One region of the Herbiconiux flava genome, then DNA from elsewhere that is predicted to be linked to it. Evidence: predicted binding sites of a transcription regulator. Region 1 holds the regulator's gene; each other region holds the start of a gene.

What was found. Region 1 encodes HrcA, which represses chaperone genes, less so after heat shock. Its sites were predicted from a motif close to TTNGCACTCGNNNNNNNCGAGTGCNAA; they were not measured.
Region 2: the regulator HrcA is predicted to act here: its motif matches at 2,795-2,821, upstream of groES (co-chaperone GroES).
Region 3: the regulator HrcA is predicted to act here: its motif matches at 2,622-2,648, upstream of groL (chaperonin GroEL).

What each region holds. Positions count from the first base shown of each region.
Region 1 is NZ_JACCBM010000001.1:2,059,000-2,063,118, reverse strand. Features, by position in the region: gene BJ984_RS09990 (16S rRNA (uracil(1498)-N(3))-methyltransferase) at 1-432, opposite strand, end outside; gene dnaJ (molecular chaperone DnaJ) at 440-1,552, opposite strand; gene hrcA (heat-inducible transcriptional repressor HrcA) at 1,613-2,647, opposite strand; gene BJ984_RS09975 (DUF4870 domain-containing protein) at 2,826-3,365, shown strand; gene hemW (radical SAM family heme chaperone HemW) at 3,384-4,119, opposite strand, start outside.
Region 2 is NZ_JACCBM010000001.1:1,538,747-1,542,865, forward strand. Features, by position in the region: gene tsaD (tRNA (adenosine(37)-N6)-threonylcarbamoyltransferase complex transferase subunit TsaD) at 1-483, shown strand, start outside; gene BJ984_RS07460 (DUF4190 domain-containing protein) at 577-861, shown strand; gene BJ984_RS19055 (DUF4190 domain-containing protein) at 958-1,500, shown strand; gene BJ984_RS07470 (class I SAM-dependent methyltransferase) at 1,577-2,764, opposite strand; gene groES (co-chaperone GroES) at 2,905-3,201, shown strand; gene rarD (EamA family transporter RarD) at 3,310-4,119, shown strand, end outside.
Region 3 is NZ_JACCBM010000001.1:1,658,595-1,662,713, reverse strand. Features, by position in the region: gene BJ984_RS18615 (ATP-binding protein) at 1-216, shown strand, start outside; gene BJ984_RS08085 (hypothetical protein) at 265-468, shown strand; gene groL (chaperonin GroEL) at 959-2,578, opposite strand; gene BJ984_RS08075 (cold-shock protein) at 2,758-2,961, opposite strand; gene BJ984_RS08070 (LytR C-terminal domain-containing protein) at 3,173-3,796, opposite strand; gene BJ984_RS08065 (DUF3263 domain-containing protein) at 3,811-4,062, opposite strand.

The DNA of each region.
Region 1 (4,119 bases):
CGACTGCTTCGCCGCCTCGCGCACGATGCTGCGCCAGCGCTCGACGCCCTTGGTGGCCTTGGGACCCGCCCAGCGCGAGACCGATCGCTCGGCCTGCCAGGGCACCACGCCCGAGACGCCGAGCTCGGTGGCGGTCTGCACGGCCAGCTCGTCGCGATCGCCCTTGGCGAGGGCCTGCACCAGCACGATGCGGGGCGAGGGCTCCGGATGCTCGTGAACCCGCTCGACCGCGAGGTCGAGCTCCTTTGCCTCGGCCCGCACCACGACGCCCTCGACGATCAGTCCGCGACCGTCGCCGATCGCCGTGTGCTCGCCCACGCGCATCCGGTTCACCGTCGCCGCGTGCTTGGCCTCGTCGCCCCCGAGGGTCACGACGTCGCCGAGCTGGTGCGGCACCACCGACAGCTCGTCGAGCAGGAAGAGGGAGCTCACGGGCGGCTCAGACGTTCAGGAAGCGGTCGCGGAGCTTCGCGAACAGCCCCTGCTGGAACTGGCCGAGCGAGGGCGCCGGGTACTTGTGGGCGGAGGCGAGCTGCTTCATCAGCTCCTTCTGCTTGTGGTCGAGCTTCGTGGGGGTGACCACCTGGATGCCCACCCGGAGGTCGCCGCGCCCGTTGCCGCGCAGATGCGTGACGCCGCGGCCCTTGACCGTCAGCACCTCCGCGCTCTGCGTGCCGGGCTTCAGCTCGATCTCGATGTCGCCGTCGAGGGCCTTGATGGTGGTGGTCGTGCCGAGCACCGCATCCCACATCTGCACCTCGAGGGTGCAGAGCAGGTCGTCGTCGTTGCGGGAGAAGACGTCGTGGTGGCGCACCTTCATCTCGAGGTAGACGTCGCCCTGGGGACCGCCGGCGGGGCCGACCTCGCCCTGACCGGGCAGCTGGAGCCGCAGACCGGTGTCGACGCCCGCGGGGATGTCGACGGGGAGGGTGCGGCGCGCGCGCACGCGGCCCTGGCCCTGGCAGGTGGGGCACGGGTTCGGGATGATCGTGCCGTAGCCGCGGCAGGTGCCGCAGGGGGCACTCGTCACGACGTTGCCGAGGAGCGAGCGCACCGTGCGCTGGATCGAGCCGGAGCCGTGGCAGATGTCGCAGGTGACAGGAGCGGTGCCCGGGGCGCAGCACGAGCCGTTGCAGGTCTCGCAGAGCACGGCGGTGTCGACCTCGAGGTCGCGATGGGTGCCGAAGATGACCTCGCCGAGGTCGACCTCGACGCGCAGCAGCGCATCCTGACCCCGCTCGGCACGGGACTTCGGGCCACGGCTGCCGCCGCCCTGCCCGCCGAAGAAGGTCTCGAAGATGTCGCCGAAGCCGCCGAAGCCCTGGGCGCCCGCACCGCCGAAGCCCTGCTGCGGGCCGCGGTCGTAGTCGCGTCGCTGACCCGGGTCGCTCAGCACGTCGTAGGCATGGGTGACCGCCTTGAACGTCTCCTGGGCCTCGGGGCTCGGGTTGACGTCGGGGTGCAGCTCGCGGGCGAGCCGGCGGTAGGCCTTCTTGATCTCTTCGGGAGTCGCGTCGCGCGAGACGCCGAGCACGTCGTAATGGTCAGCCACCAGGGGCTTCTCCTTCGTTGTCGTCCGGAAGTCGTGGAGGGTCGGGGGTCGGGTCGCCGGTCAGCTCGCGCTGCCGGTCTCGCCGAGGGTTCGGGAGAGGTAGCGCGCGACAGCGCGCACCGCGGAGATGTTGCTGGAGTAGTCCATGCGGGTCGGGCCGAGCACGCCGAGGCGCGAGATGGCGCTGCCGATGCCGGTGTAGCCGCTCGCGAGGATGGAGGTCTCGCCGAGGCCGAACGACTCGTTCTCACGGCCGATCGAGACGAGGAGACCGCGCTGGTCGGCCTCGAGCTCGCTGAACAGGCGCAGCAGCACGACCTGCTCCTCGACCGCCTCGAGCACGGGCAGGATGCTGCCGTGGAAGTCGCCTTCGGTGCGCACCAGGTTGGCGGCGCCGGCGATCAGCAGCTTCTCCTGGCGGTTCGCCGAGACCTGCTCCTTCAGCGTGGCCGCGACGACGGATGCGGTGGCCGCCAGCTCGGCCGGGAAGCGCTCGGGCACGCCGTCGAGGGCACCCGCCGCCTCGACCAGGCCCCTGCCCCCGACCGCCTCGTTGAAGCGCTGGCGGAGCTCGCCGATGAGGCTGTCGTCGATGTCGGTCGGCACGTCTACGATGCGCTGCTCGACGTGGCCGGCGTCGGTGATGATCACCGTCATGAGCTTGCGGGGGGCGAGGGCGACGACCTCGATGTGACGCACCCGGGCCTGGGAGCGCGACGGGTACTGCACCAGGGCGACCTGGTGGGTGAGCTGGGAGAGCAGGCGCACGGTGCGGGCGAGCACGTCGTCGACGTCGACGCTCGAGTCGAGGAAGGCCTCGATGGCGTGCCGCTGCGCCGGCGTGAGGGGTCGCACCTCGGAGAGGTGGTCGACGAACAGGCGGTAGCCCTTGTCGGTGGGCACCCGGCCGCTCGAGGTGTGCGGAGCCGTGATCAGCTCCTCCTCTTCGAGCAGGGCCATGTCGTTGCGGATGGTGGCCGCCGAGACGCCGAAGGAGTGTCGCTCGGCGATGCTCTTGGAACCGACGGGCTCGCGGGAGGCGACGTAGTCCTGCACGATCACGCGGAGCACTTCGAGGCTGCGTTCGGAGACCATGTCGACCACCTCCCTTTTGGCACTCAGACGGCTGGAGTGCCAATCATATCGCGCCGGGACCGACAACCGGCTGGGGACGCGGGGAGACACAGTGAGCGAAAATCATTGCTCGGCCCCTGGGCTACCGCTATCTTGTCTCGTGTACCACCCCGTCCATCCGTCTGAAAGGCGCGAGACAATGACCGACCCCAACGCAACGCCGAACGATCCGGCCGCAGGCCAGCCGACGCCGCCTTCGGGTCAGCCCACGCCCCCTCCCGGGTACCAGGCTCCTCCCCCCGGCTACCAGGCACCGCCTCCCGGGTACCAGGCTCCCCCGCCCGGCTCGGGCTACCAGCAGCCGCCCGGCTACCAGCAGGCCGCTCCGCAGGCGCCGCTCTCACCGGCCGACGACAAGCAGTGGGCGTTCCTCGCCCAGCTCGGCGGCATCCTCGGCTTCCTGCCGCCGCTGATCATCTGGCTGATCTTCAAAGATCGCGGCCCGCTCACCAACCAGGAGGGCAAGGAGTCGCTGAACTTCCAGATCTCCGTCGCGATCGCGGTCGTCGCCCTCTACATCCTGGGCACGATCCTCTCGGTGATCCTGATCGGCTTCCTGTTCTACTTCCTCGCCTGGGCGGTGCAGATCGTCGGCGTCGTGTTCGCGATCATCGCCGGTGTCAAGGTCAACGCCGGCGGCACCTACCGCTACCCGTTCACCTTCCGGTTCATCAAGTAGCGCCGACGCCGGCGGCGCCTAGGTGAGGCGCCGCACGACGGCATCGGCCAGCAGACGGCCCTTCAGGGTGAGAGCGATCTCGCCCCGGAGGGCCGTTCTGCCGTCCACGAGCCCGTCGGCGATCAGCCCGGCGACCTCCTGGCGCGCCTCGGGCGCGAGCGAGTCGGTGCGCAGCGCGCCCCGCACCCGGCTGAGCAGCAGGATGCGCTCCAGCTCCCGGATGTCGTCGTCGATGCTCTCGCGGCCGGCGGCGGGCGACTCCCCGGCGGCGATGCGCTGCGCGTAGGCGGCCGGGTGCTTGACGTTCCACCAGCGGGTGTCGCCCACGTAGCTGTGCGAACCAGGGCCGATGCCCCACCAGTCGTGCCCGACCCAGTAGCCGAGATTGTGCCGCGAGCGGGTGCCGGGGCCGGTCGAGAAGTTGCTGACCTCGTACCAGTCGTAGCCCGCGTCGCCGAGGGTCGCATCCGCCCGCTCGTACATGTCGGCCTGCAGGTCGTCGGAGGGCGCGGCGACCACGCCGCTCTTGATCTGGCGGGCGAGCTTCGTGCCCTCTTCGACGATCAGCGCGTAGGCCGAGACGTGGTCGGGCCGCTCGGCGACGACGGCGTCGAGCGAGCGCTGCCAGTCGTCGAGCGTCTCGCCGGGGGTGCCGTAGATCAGGTCGAGGCTGACCTGCAGGCCCGCCTCCTTCGCCCAGCGCACCACGTCGGGGATGCGCTCGGGGTCGTGCGTGCGCTCGAGGGTGGCCAGC
Region 2 (4,119 bases), 520 kb from region 1:
CCGGCGGCGATCCGCTTCCCCCGAGGGCTGATGCTGCCGAAGGACCTGGAGCGGCACCGCTACGACTTCTCGTTCTCCGGCCTCAAGACCGCCGTGGCCCGCTGGGTCGAGAAGGCGCAGGACGCCGGCGAGGAGGTGCCCGTGGCCGACGTCGCCGCGAGCTTCCGCGAGGCGGTCGTCGACGTGCTGCTGACGAAGGCGTTCCGGGCCTGCGCCGATCTCGGCATCCCGCGACTGCTGCTCGGCGGCGGCGTGGTCGCCAATGCGCGCGTGCGGGAGGCGGCCGCCGAACGGGCGGCGGCCCAGGGCGTGCAGCTGCGCATCCCACCGCTGTCGCTCTGCACCGACAACGGCGCCATGATCGCCGCCCTCGGCGCCCAGCTCGTCGCGGCGGGGCACCGGCCGAGCGGCCTCGGTTTCGGGGCGGACTCCACGTTGCCGGTCACCGAGATCCAGGTGGACGAGCGGCCGTCGGCGGGCTGAACGCGCGTCATCCCGCGACACCGAGATTGACAGATTCTCACGGCCACGCCACGATAGTGCCGTCCCTGTCTATCGGCAACCTTGGAGCCCCTCGTGACGAACCCCACCCCTCCCGCCTACGCCGCCGGCCCCGTCGCCGAGCAGAAGTGGAACGTCCTCGCGATCGTCGCCTTCGTGATCTCGCTGCTGTCGTTCAACGTCATCGCCATCGTGCTCGGCGCGATCGCGCTCAGCCAGATCAAGAAGACCGGTGAGAAGGGCCGCGGCCTCGCGCTGGCCGCCATCATCATCGGCGCCGTCACCATCGTGTTCTACATCGTGCTGTTCATCGTGATCTTCGCGGTCGCGGCCAGCCAGGGCACGGTCACCACCTACTGAGTCGTCGGGCGCAGGCGGCTCCCGGCTGCCTGCGCCTACTCTGTTAACGATCCAGGCAGCGCCGCCGGCCTTGCCGCCACACGAAAGGGTCCCTCCGTGAGCGACACCACCCCTCCGGCCGCCGGAGAACCGCCCGTCCCGCCCGTCGCACCTCCCGTGCCGCCCGCCCCGCAGAACCCCCAGGCCCCGCAGGCACCTCAGCCGCCCGTCGGCGGCTACCAGTCGGCCCCGCCGCCGCCGCAGTCGCAGCCGCCCGTGCAGGGCTACGCCCAGAACCAGCCGCCCGCCTACGGCCAGGCGCCCCAGCAGGGCTACGGCCAGCAGACCCCGCCCCCCGGCTACCCGCCCCAGCAGCAGCAGCCGTACTACGGCTACCAGGCTCCGGCGACGCCGCCGATGAACACGCTCGCGATCATCACGATCATCCTGGCGTTCGTGTTCTCGATCGCCGGCATCGTCACCGGCCACATCGCCTTGAAGCAGATCGACCGCACCGGCGAGCAGGGGCGGGGGCTCGCGAAGGCAGGCCTCATCCTGAGCTATGTGTTCACGGGTCTCGGCGTGCTGCTCGTGATCTTCTACATCGTGTTCGTGGTGCTCGCCATCGCGATCGCGGGCACCTCGGGCACCTACTACTAGGCCGCTCGAGCCGCCGAACCGCTCGAGCCGCCGAACCGCTCGAGCCGCTCGAGCCGCCGAGCGAGGCGGCGAGCCCTCAGCCCACCCGGTCGACGAGCAGCGCCTCGTGCGCGCCGTCGACCCGGGTGAGGATGAGGGTCGCCGACTCCGGGCCCTTCAGCGACAGCCGGGTGCGCAGCGCGGCCGGGTCGACGTCGACCCCGCGCTTCTTGATCTCGAGCGTGCCGATCCGCCGCTCGCGCAGCGCCCGCTTGAGCGCCGTCTCGCTCGCCGGCAGCCGCTCGCGCACGCGGAAGGCCGACGCGAAGGGCGTCTCGACCACCGAGTCGGCCGTGAGATACGCGATACCGGCCGAGAGCATGCCGGCATCGAGGCGTTCGGCCAGTGCCCCGATCAGCCGGGCGCGGATGATCGAGCCGTCGGGCTCGTAGACGAACTCCCCGAGCGGCCGCACCTCCGCGTCCACGCTGTCGGCCGCAGCGGTCAGCTCGGCCGATCCGCCCTCGCGCACCACGAGCGCCGAGCGCCGCACTCCGGAACGGGCGAGCGCCCCGAACCAGAGCCCCATCTCGACGAGCTGCCCGTCGACCGAGACCCACTGCGCCTCGGCGGAGCCCGGGATCTGCTCGCGATCGAAGCCCGGTCCGAGCTTGACGCCCACGGGCATCCGCTCGCCCAGCCCGAACGCGAAGCCGACCGAGGGGGAGTAGTCGTCGGGCCGGGTGAGCCGCGAGGTCTCGCCGGTGCCCGCAGTGCGCCGGGCGGGGTCGAGGTAGACCGCGTCGACGCCCTCGAGCGAGACGCTCTCCGCGTCGGCGTGCACCACCTCGACGTCGGGGAAGGCGGCGAGGTTGTAGGCGGCCAGCGCGGCGGTGACCTCGTCGCGTTCGACGGCCAGCACGGGGATGCCGAGGGCGGCGATGGCCAGCGCATCCGCCCCCAGGCCGCAGCCGAGGTCGGCCACCCGCCGCACGCCGGCGTCGCGGAAGCGGCCCGCGTGCAGGGCGGCGACCTTGAGCCGGGTGGCCTGCTCGAGGCCGGCCTGGGTGTAGAGCAGCCGGTCGGCGAAGCCGCCGAACTTCGCCCTGGCCTTCTGCCGCAGGCGCGACTGGGTGAGCGCGGCGGCCACGAGCTCGGGGGAGTGGCCCGCCTTCCGCAGGGCGGCGACCTGCTGCACCGCGCCCTTCGCGGAGTACTCGGGAAGGGAGTCGACGAGCCGGAGCCCCTCCGTGGTCAGCAGCAGCGACAGCTCGGCGGAGTCCATCCGGCCACGCTACCAAGCGTGGGCCGATTGTTGGCACTCGCGTTGCGGGAGTGCCAATGAAGCCTCTAAACTCGATTTAGCACTCTCGGAGTGAGGGTGCTAACCAGACGTTTTTGTAACTGAGAAAGAAGAGGTCAACCGTGTCGGTCTCCATCAAGCCGCTCGAGGATCGCATCGTCATCAAGCAGGTCGAAGCTGAGCAGACCACTGCTTCCGGTCTCGTCATCCCTGACACCGCCAAGGAGAAGCCCCAGGAGGGCGAAGTCGTCGCCGTCGGCCCCGGCCGCATCGACGACAACGGCAACCGCATCCCGCTCGACGTCGCCGTCGGCGACAAGGTCATCTACTCCAAGTACGGCGGAACCGAGGTGAAGTACGGCGGAGAAGACCTGCTCGTGCTCTCGGCCCGCGACGTGCTCGCGGTCGTCGTCCGCTGACGCATCCTTCTTCACGCAGAACCCCGGGTGGCCTGGCCATCCGGGGTTCTGCCGTTCCCGGGCCCGCAGCCGCCTCTGCGGGTCGCGGCGCAGGGGTAGGCTGACGCGGTGCCCGACCGTTCCGCCCCCGCGCTCACCTTCCGCGCCGGTCTGCTCTACGCCGTCGGGGCCTACGTGCTGTGGGGCGTCCTCCCCCTCTACTTCCTCCTCATGCAGCCGGCCGGCGCGTTCGAGATCGTCGCCTGGCGCATCCTGTTCTCGCTGGTGTTCTGCGCACTGCTGCTCACGGTCACGCGCGGCTGGCGGCCCTTCCTGGCTATCGCCCGGCAGCCCCGGCTGCTGTTCCTGATGGCGCTGGCGGGCCTCCTGATCTACATCAACTGGCAGACCTACATCCTCGGCACGCTCTCGGGTCAGGTCGTCGAGACCTCCCTCGGCTACTTCATCAATCCGATCGTCACCGTGCTGCTCAGCGTGCTCGTGCTGCGCGAGAAGCTCAGGATGCTCCAGTGGGCCGCCATCGGGATCAGCCTCGTCGCCGTGCTCGTGCTGGCCGTCGGGCACGGCACGGTGCCGTGGCTCGCCCTCGTGCTGGCGGCCTCCTTCGGCACCTACGGTCTGGTCAAGAAGCACGTCGGCCCCCGGGTGGACGCGGTCAGCGGACTGTCCCTCGAGACCGCCTGGCTCGCCCCGCTCGCGACCGTGCAGCTGATCGTCGTCTCGATGCTGCCGGGCGGCCTGGTGTTCGGCACCGTCAGTCCGGTGCACACGGGCCTGATGCTGCTCTCGGGCGTCGCCACCGCCGTGCCGTTGCTGATGTTCGCCTCGGCGACGCGGCGACTGCCGCTGGCCTACGTGGGCTTCATCCAGTTCGTGGCGCCCATCCTGCAGTTCGCCATCGGGGTCTTCGTGCTGCAC
Region 3 (4,119 bases), 400 kb from region 1:
ATCCGCGAGAAGATCTTCCAGCGCTTCTGGCGCGCCGACTCCTCGCGCACGCGCGAGACGGGCGGCTCGGGCCTCGGCCTCGCGATCGTCTCGTCGATCGTGGCAGCCCACCACGGCACCGTGCAGGCGCTCGAGACGCCGGGCGGTGGCGCGACCTTCCGCGTGACCCTCCCCCTCATGGACGCCCCCGCCCCGCCTGCCCCTGCCCCCCTGTAAGTAGGCAGAAACCGAGCATTCATCAGCTTCGTCTGACAGAATTTCAGGTTGATCTCAGCCGCTCGCCTGCACGAGATCGCCGCCGAAATCCGCGGCGATCAACGCTCGAGCCTGGCCGACCTGACTGACGACGAACTGCTCGAAATGCTTGCCGCTCACGAAGTCCTCGGGCGCGCGGCGAGGGCGCTGCAGGGCCGGCTCAGCGGCGAGGTCGGGGTGCCGTCGCGCACCGAACTCGGCAACGAGGCCTGAGCCGGTCACAATCATCCGCCCGGAAGAACCGACATCGACGATGGCGTCTTCTCCGCCACTTCCACCACTCACACCTGCACAAATCACCGTGGAAATTGACCATGCACGAGGGTGTGCCTCATCTCATTCCACCCAGATGGGTCGACACGGAACAGAAGCCTATTCCGACGACCCGTCGACGCACCATCCGGCGACCCGCCGCCTAAACCAGCCACCGCATCCGTAGGCAAGCGCGAAGCGCGCGGCAGCACACCCGGCTGCCGCGCGCTCACGCGATTACCCGAGATGATCATGGCTGGGTCGGTAGAAGCAACTTCCGTCATCCGGGTGCACCCGCGGGCTGAGATCCGAGCGGCGAAGGACCGTCGGGGAACGCAGAAGGGCGGCTCCCGGAGGAGCCGCCCTGTGGGGTAGTGCAGTGGTGCAGTGGTGCGTGCGGCGCGAGCCGCGGGTGGGGTGACGCGGCGCGGGCCGCGGCACCCCGTGCGGACTAGAAGTCCATGCCGCCCGTGGGGTCGCCGGCCGGAGCCGGGTTCTTCTCGGGCTTCTCGGCGACGACGACCTCGGTGGTGAGGAAGAGGCCGGCGATCGACGCGGCGTTCTGCAGCGCCGAGCGGGTGACCTTGGCCGGGTCGATGATGCCGGCGGCCAGGAGGTCGACGTACTCACCGGTCGCGGCGTTCAGGCCCCAGCCGTAGTCGAGCTCGCGCACCTTGGCGGCGACGACACCCGGCTCCATGCCGGCGTTGAAGGCGATCTGCTTCAGGGGCGCCTCGATGGCGACCTTGACGATGTTCGCACCGGTGGCCTCGTCACCGACGAGGTCGAGGTTCGCGAACGCGGTCTTGCCGGCCTGGATGAGGGCGACGCCACCACCGGCGACGATGCCCTCTTCGACGGCGGCCTTGGCGTTGCGCACGGCGTCTTCGATGCGGTGCTTGCGCTCCTTCAGCTCGACCTCGGTGGCGGCACCGGCCTTGATGACCGCGACACCGCCGGCGAGCTTGGCGAGACGCTCCTGGAGCTTCTCACGGTCGTAGTCGCTGTCGGTGTTCTCGATCTCGGCACGGATCTGAGCCACGCGGCCGGCGATGGCGTCGGCGTCGCCGGCACCCTCGACGATGGTGGTCTCGTCCTTCGTGATGACGACCTTGCGGGCCTGGCCGAGCAGGTCGAGGGAGACGTTCTCGAGCTTGAGGCCGACCTCCTCGGAGATGACCTGGCCGCCGGTGAGGATCGCGATGTCCTGCAGCTGCGCCTTGCGACGGTCGCCGAAGCCGGGAGCCTTGACGGCGACCGACTTGAAGATGCCACGGATCTTGTTCACGACGAGCGTGGCCAGGGCCTCGCCGTCGACGTCCTCAGCGATGATGAGGAGCTGCTTGCCGGTCTGGATGACCTTGTCGACGATCGGCAGCAGGTCCTTGATGTTCGAGACCTTCGAGTTGACGATCAGGATGTAGGGGTCTTCGAAGACCGCTTCCTGACGCTCGGGGTCGGTGACGAAGTACGCCGACAGGTAGCCCTTATCGAAGCGCATGCCCTCGGTCAGCTCGAGCTCGGTGCCGAAGGTGTTCGACTCCTCGACGGTGACGACACCCTCCTTGCCGACCTTGTCGATGGCCTCGGCGATGATGGCGCCGATCTCGGGGTCGGCGGCGGAGATCGACGCGGTGGCGGCGATCTCTTCCTTGGTCTCGATCTCCTTGGCGTTCTTGATCAGCTCGGCGGAGACGGCCGCGACGGCCTTCTCGATGCCCTTCTTGAGGCTGATGGGGTCGGCGCCGGCGGCCACGTTGCGGAGGCCCTCCTTGACGAGCGCCTGAGCGAGCACGGTCGCGGTGGTTGTTCCGTCACCCGCGACGTCGTCGGTCTTCTTGGCGACCTCCTTGACGAGCTCGGCACCGATCTTCTCGTAGGGGTCGTCGAGCTCGATCTCCTTGGCGATGGACACGCCGTCGTTGGTGATCGTGGGGGCGCCCCACTTCTTCTCGAGGACGACGTTGCGACCGCGCGGGCCGAGCGTGACCTTGACGGCATCGGCGAGCGTGTTCAGGCCACGCTCGAGGCCGCGGCGGGCCTCTTCATCGAAAGCAATGATCTTTGCCATGTGTGTTTCTCGTCCTCCCTGGACGTCATCAAAGATTCAGCGGTTAGCACTCGAACTTCATGAGTGCTAAACCAATATTGGCACTCGGGGTGCGCGAGTGCAAGTGAACCTGTGACGACGCCGGGCATGGCGAAACGCCCCGGCCCAGAAGGGCGGGGCGTCTCGCTGGATCGAACCCGTCAGGCCAGACGGACCGATTCCGCCTGCGGACCCTTCGATCCGGTGCCGACCTCGAAGACGACCTGCTGGCCCTCCTCGAGGACCTTGTAGCCGCTCATGTCGATCGCCGAGTAGTGCACGAACACGTCCTGTCCGCCCCCGTCGACCGTGATGAAGCCGAAGCCCTTCTCAGCGTTGAACCACTTCACGGTTCCGTTCGCCATCGTTACTCCCAAGTGCTGTGTTTCTGCAGAAGTGACACGGTTGCCACGCCCATTTCCAGATACTAATCACTGGTCCGGCGAGCACGACGGCCGATCCGGGTGAATTCGACACATCGTGACAGCAACTCAACACGGTCGAAACGTGCGCGAAACAACGGGGCCCCGCGAGGGGGTCCATGATGCCCGCCGGCACGACCGGCGGACGCCGCCGCTACTCGACCGGAGCGTCCTCGGCCGGGGCCTCTTCCGCCGGCGCCTCCTCCGCCGGCGCCGCCGCGTCGGTGAGCCCGGGCCCGGCGTAGTCGGTGCCGAGCACCACGGTGAGGTCGGCGCCCGGGAAGGAGGCGTTCAGCTCGGTCGGCACCCCGCCGAGCAACTGGGCGAGGCCGAGTGCGGCCCCTTCGTTCGCCGCATCGGCGTAGTACACGGTGGTGGTCGCGAAGTCGGTGGTGCTGGCGTTGGCGCGCGATCCGACGTTCCAGCCGCTCGCGACCGCCGCGTCGCCGACCCGGGTGGCGAGTCCCGCGATCTCGGTGCCGTTCAGGACGGTGACCGATTTGGTGCCGTCGGTGACCGGCGCGACCGTGGGGGTCGGGGTCGGCGCCTCGGTGGCGGCCTCCGACGAGCCGGCGCCCCCCAGCGCATCCGTGAACTGGTTGTTGTTGTCGATGATCGCGAGGTAGCCGATGCCCGCACCCACGAGCAGCACCGTCGCGAGCGCCGCCCAGGCGAGCACGCGCCATCCCCGACCGCGCGGCACGGGGCCGCGATGCGCGCCCACGCGCCCGGACGGGGCGGGCAGGCGGTCGAAGCTGTCCTCGGGGAAACGTGGCATGGAGCGGCAGGGTCCTAGTCGTCGCGCGACAGCAGCCGGGCCGAGCGCGCTGCGAGGCGCGCCTCCCGAACCCGCTGAAGCCTCTTGATGAGCATCGGGTCGTGTGCGAGAGCGGCCGGGGAGTCGATCAGCGCACCGAGAAGTTGATAGTAGCGGGCGGAGGAGAGGCCGAACGTCTTGCGGATCGCCTGTTCCTTGGCGCCGGCGTGGCGCCACCAGCTGCGTTCGAAGACGAGGATGCGGATGTCCCGCTCGCTGAGCTCCATGCCCTGCCCTCCTGTCCGATCCCGACATCATATTGGCGGGTAGCTCAACGCCCGCCG